Regions from separate parts of the Anoxybacillus sp. PDR2 genome, predicted to be linked through region 1. Evidence: predicted binding sites of a transcription regulator. Region 1 holds the regulator's gene; the other holds the start of a gene.

What was found. The regulator CtsR, encoded in region 1, represses protease genes until heat stress. The targets are predictions, from matches to a motif close to ATGGTCAATAAAGGTCAAACA.
Region 2: the regulator CtsR is predicted to act here: its motif matches at 983-1,003, upstream of clpP (ATP-dependent Clp endopeptidase proteolytic subunit ClpP).

What each region holds. Positions count from the first base shown of each region.
Region 1 is NZ_CP047158.1:104,690-107,161, forward strand. It holds gene GRQ40_RS00550 (CtsR family transcriptional regulator) at 888-1,349, shown strand; gene GRQ40_RS00555 (protein-arginine kinase activator protein McsA) at 1,365-1,910, shown strand; gene GRQ40_RS00560 (protein-arginine kinase McsB) at 1,913-2,472, shown strand, end outside.
Region 2 is NZ_CP047158.1:3,357,150-3,359,621, forward strand. It holds gene GRQ40_RS16195 (DUF3189 family protein) at 1-153, shown strand, start outside; tRNA gene GRQ40_RS16200 (tRNA-Arg) at 534-605, opposite strand; gene clpP (ATP-dependent Clp endopeptidase proteolytic subunit ClpP) at 1,059-1,649, shown strand; gene GRQ40_RS16210 (HPr family phosphocarrier protein) at 1,870-2,127, opposite strand; gene whiA (DNA-binding protein WhiA) at 2,153-2,472, opposite strand, start outside.

The DNA.
Region 1 (2,472 bases):
AGCGTCGAAACATACAGAACGCTGTTAGTCCACAAAGGCGGCGACAATAATCAAACCACTGAAGGACTCACATCAACTCTCGCAACGAATCGAGCGCAAAATACGTTTTTAAAAATAAGCACCTGAGTAATGCCTTTTTAAAATCGGCGGCCTCTCTGTTGTATACGGCGTGCCAAACAAAGAAAGCCGATGGATCTATTGGAAGAATGCATCAAAAGAGATTTCATCTCCTACATGCATGTTCTTTAATCAAATTAGAACGCATAATGTCCACTCTTTGGAGCTTATTGGTCGCTGTATAGGATTTTCAAGGGAGTGAGTGGGTTTTATATGTCTTTATGCATTTATGATGCGCTTTGCGACATATTCACAATAAAATTGTACATTTCGTTTTTTCGATACGATTGGTTTTCACTGATTAAAATTTGAACCTCTATTCACCCCATATCATATCCTCGAGCATATTAAACGTTAAATCATGTGAATGACCACGTCAAACTCCTTGGTTCCTGTGCTTCTCTCTCATTCAAAAACAGCTTAATTGACATATTCTACGGATTGAATATGCTTTGCTGCACATGCGAAAACTCTAAAAAAGTGCTGGTGTCTGTTTCCATCGTTGAATGGTTTACTGCTTCAAAGATGGATCTTTGAGCATGTGTCATGTTGAGATATGTCCTTGCTTCATAATTATAACTTTTTTCTTGATATAAAGGATTTTTAGCATATGTTATCGAATTAATTCATACTGCTTTTGTTTTAAATTCGGAAAATCGGCAATCATATGATTATCTGCTCTTGTTTGTTGCATTTTTTTTATATCTGCTATATAGTAAAATTAAGGTCAAATATAGTCAAAGTCAACTACCTAAGCAAGGAGGGGTAGGGTGAGAAACATTTCTGATATTATCGAACAATATTTAAAGCAAGTTTTAAATATGAGTGAACAAGAAATTGTTGAGATTAAACGAAGTGAAATCGCCGATAAATTTCAGTGCGTTCCTTCACAGATTAATTATGTCATTAATACACGCTTTACTTTGGAACGAGGCTATATTGTAGAAAGCAAGCGCGGCGGTGGAGGCTATATTCGAATTATAAAAGTGAAAACAAAAAATGAATCGCAATTAATTGATCAGCTATTATCTTTAATTCGTCATCATGTCAGTCAATCGAGTGCAGAGGATATTATTCGCCGACTTGTTGAAGAAAAAGTCATTTCTGAACGAGAGGCAAATATTATGCTGAGCGTAATGGATCGATCTGTTTTATATATTGACTTGCCTCAAAGAGATGAGTTGAGAGCTAGAATGTTAAAAGCCATGTTAATGTCTTTGAAGTATAAATAGAAAGAGGTGAGATCTTTGATATGTCAAGAATGTAAGCAGAGACCGGCCACGATGCATTTTACGAAAATTATCAATGGTGAAAAGACAGAATTTCATCTTTGCGAACACTGTGCTCAAGAGCACGGGGACGTTTTTATGTTTCATGGAAATGCAGGATTTTCTCTGCAAAATTTATTGGCAGGTCTATTAAATTTTGAAGCTCCTACAAAGGGAGCCAAGCAAAATGCATTTCAAAGCATTGAAATTTTGCAATGTGAACGCTGCAACATGACATATAACCAATTCGCCAAAATTGGCCGTTTTGGTTGCTCTCATTGCTATCATACATTCGCTAAACAGCTGCAGCCGATATTGAAACGGCTTCATAGTGGCAATACTACTCATGCAGGGAAAATTCCAAGACGAATCGGTGGCAGTATTTATATTCGTAAACAAATCGCTCATTTAAAACAAAAACTGCAAGAGCTTATTGCCAGAGAAGAGTTTGAAAAAGCAGCTGAAGTTCGCGATCAAATTCGTTTGCTTGAATCACGTGTAAGTAAACATGGGGAGGAGGGCTGATTGTGTCGCTTGAGAAGTTTTTGAATACAGCAGTAAGCTCTTGGATGAACCAAGAAGGTCCGGACTCAGACATTGTATTGAGCAGTCGGATTCGGCTTGCAAGGAATATTGTAGATTACCAGTTTCCCACTGTTTTTGGCAACGAAGAAGCCCAGCATATCGTACAGCAATTTGAACAGACATTTGCACGCCAATCACATCCTGTAGTTGGTAGATTTGAGCTTTTAAAAATGAATGAGCTCCAAACGATCGAAAAAAGGGTATTGGTTGAAAAACATTTAATTAGTCCACATTTAGCGGAAGATTGCCCATTCGGAGCATGCTTGCTGTCGGAAAATGAAGAGGTAAGCATTATGATTAACGAGGAGGACCATATTCGTATTCAATGTTTATTTCCAGGACTGCAACTGACAGAAGCTTTAGAGATGGCCAATGCGCTGGATGATTGGATTGAAATGCATGTCAATTACGCATTTGATGAAAAGAAAGGTTATTTAACAAGCTGTCCTACAAATGTAGGAACAGGATTAAGAGCATCGGTAATGATGCATTTACCGGCTCT
Region 2 (2,472 bases), 540 kb from region 1:
GGATTGCACATCGATTTTATTGGCGTCCCCTTATTAGTTTTAGGTGCCAAACAATGTTGTCATGATATTCTTCGTCTCGTTGAATTTACAAAGCAAATCGGTCAATCGACAGAAAAAAAAGTCGTTGTATTAGAAAATCAAAATTTCAAATAACATCTATCTCTTGGTTATTTTCGTGCCAAAAATGCCCGAAAATAACCATCCTTTTTTCTTCCTGACAAACAGAGAAGAAGCAACCCGTCCGTTTCTCCACTGCTTCTTTATTTGAATCCCCCCTCAACATGTTCTTTGATTTTTCCCAATAAAAAGGGTCCAGCATCCCCATGACGCCTTGCCCGCAAAGAGATTGATTCGTATGTCATCGGCGAAAAGAGTCCCGACAAATGGATTCAACAACGCCGGAACTGTCTCATGCAAAATTTTTTCAAAAACGGCAGGATTTTTTCAGATTTTAGAAAAATAAAAAACGACCGCAAATGCAGTCGTATCAAGGAGCTGTGGAAATTTAATCCGAACCGGTAGGATAGTTGGAACGCCCTCGGCAGGATTCGAACCCACGCTAAGAGAACCGGAATCTCTCGTGCTATCCACTACACTACGAGGGCATGATTGGTTAGCCGCATGTTCCATTATAATGAAGAACGTTTTTTTTTGCAAGAGGAAAATATGCTATGGAAATAAGAAGCAAGATTGATTCATTATAGAAAAAACAAGTCCATAGATTTGTGTCTTCGGCCGCCGACCTCTCAGCTATCGTTTAAGCTGCGTTTATATCGGGCAAAACGCTTACTAACAGATGAACTTCCCCCCTTCACTCCGTTTAAAGGAGGGAGACTTCTCGGTGGATATGTTAAAAATTTAAAATCTATTTTCTTCAGCAATACGTCTGTTTAAAAAACAAAAAAGCGGATATGCTGAAAAAAGGGATATCGGAACAGAATAGCGAATAAATAAAATTATGAGGAGAAGGCAAAACGCTTTTTGTTTGACCTTCATTGACCAATTATGTATCATAGAAATACATATGATTTTAATTGACTGGTAAAGGAGGAAAACTCATGAATTTAATTCCTACAGTGATTGAGCAAACAAGCCGCGGTGAACGCGCATATGACATTTACTCCCGCTTGCTTAAAGACCGCATCATTATTTTAGGTAGTGCCATCGATGACCATGTCGCGAACTCCATTGTTTCCCAGCTTTTATTCTTAGCAGCGGAAGATCCGGAAAAAGATATTTCCCTTTATATTAACAGCCCTGGTGGTTCGATTACAGCCGGAATGGCCATTTATGACACGATGCAGTTTATTAAGCCAGATGTTTCGACCATTTGCATTGGAATGGCAGCATCAATGGGGGCGTTCCTGCTTTCTGCTGGCGCAAAAGGAAAGCGCTTTGCTCTTCCAAACAGTGAAATCATGATCCATCAGCCTTTGGGAGGAGCGCAAGGTCAAGCTACTGATATCGAGATTGCCGCTAAACGCATCTTGTTCTTACGCGATAAGCTGAATCGCATTTTGGCAGAAAATACAGGCCAGCCAATCGAGATCATCGAGCGCGATACAGACCGCGATAACTTTATGACGGCGGAAAAAGCAAAAGAATATGGTTTAATCGACCGCGTGTTGGCACGCGTTGACGAAAAATAATCCGGACAGCCAGTAGTAGACAAAGTCAAAACAGACTTTGTCTACTACTATTTTAAAAACGTTTGGCTGAAAAATGCGGACAGCCAATCTGAAAATATGAAGGCTGTTCTTTTCCGTAAAGAACAGCCTTTTCCTTTATGCATCGAATGAATCTCGGACAAAGTGCGGTTTGAGCATCCTGAACGAGTCGCTCTCTCCCAGCCATTCCTGCAGCCTCTTACTATCCTTCTTTTTGCACATATTTTGTCAATGCTTCAATCGCTTCTTGTTCATCCGGTCCATCAGCGATTAATGTAATGACAGACCTGGAGCTGATCGCTAGGCTCATCAGACCCATGATGCTTTTGGCATTGACTTTTTTTCCATCTTTTTTAATAAAAAGATCCGATGAGAAGCGGTTCGCTTCCTGAACAAAAAGTGCAGCTGGACGCGCTTGCAATCCAGTTTTCAACAACACTTCCACCTGTTTTTCCACCATATTCCTTCCTCCCCTTTTCCTGATTTTATTTATGGAAGTCTACAGGCTGTCCTGCCCGCAGCTTTTCAGCAATCTCATCGATTTTCCGCAAGCGATGGTTAATGCCCGACTTGCTAATTTTCCCCCCTGAAACCATTTCACCTAATTCTTTTAATGTAACATCTTGATATGTTACTCGTAATTCTGCAATTTCTCGAAGCTTATCTGGAAGTGCGCTTAAACCAATGGTTTCATCAATGTAGCGAATGTTTTCTACTTGACGAATCGCGGCGCCAATCGTTTTATTTAAATTAGCCGTTTCACAATTGACAAGGCGGTTGACCGAGTTTCGCATATCGCGGACAA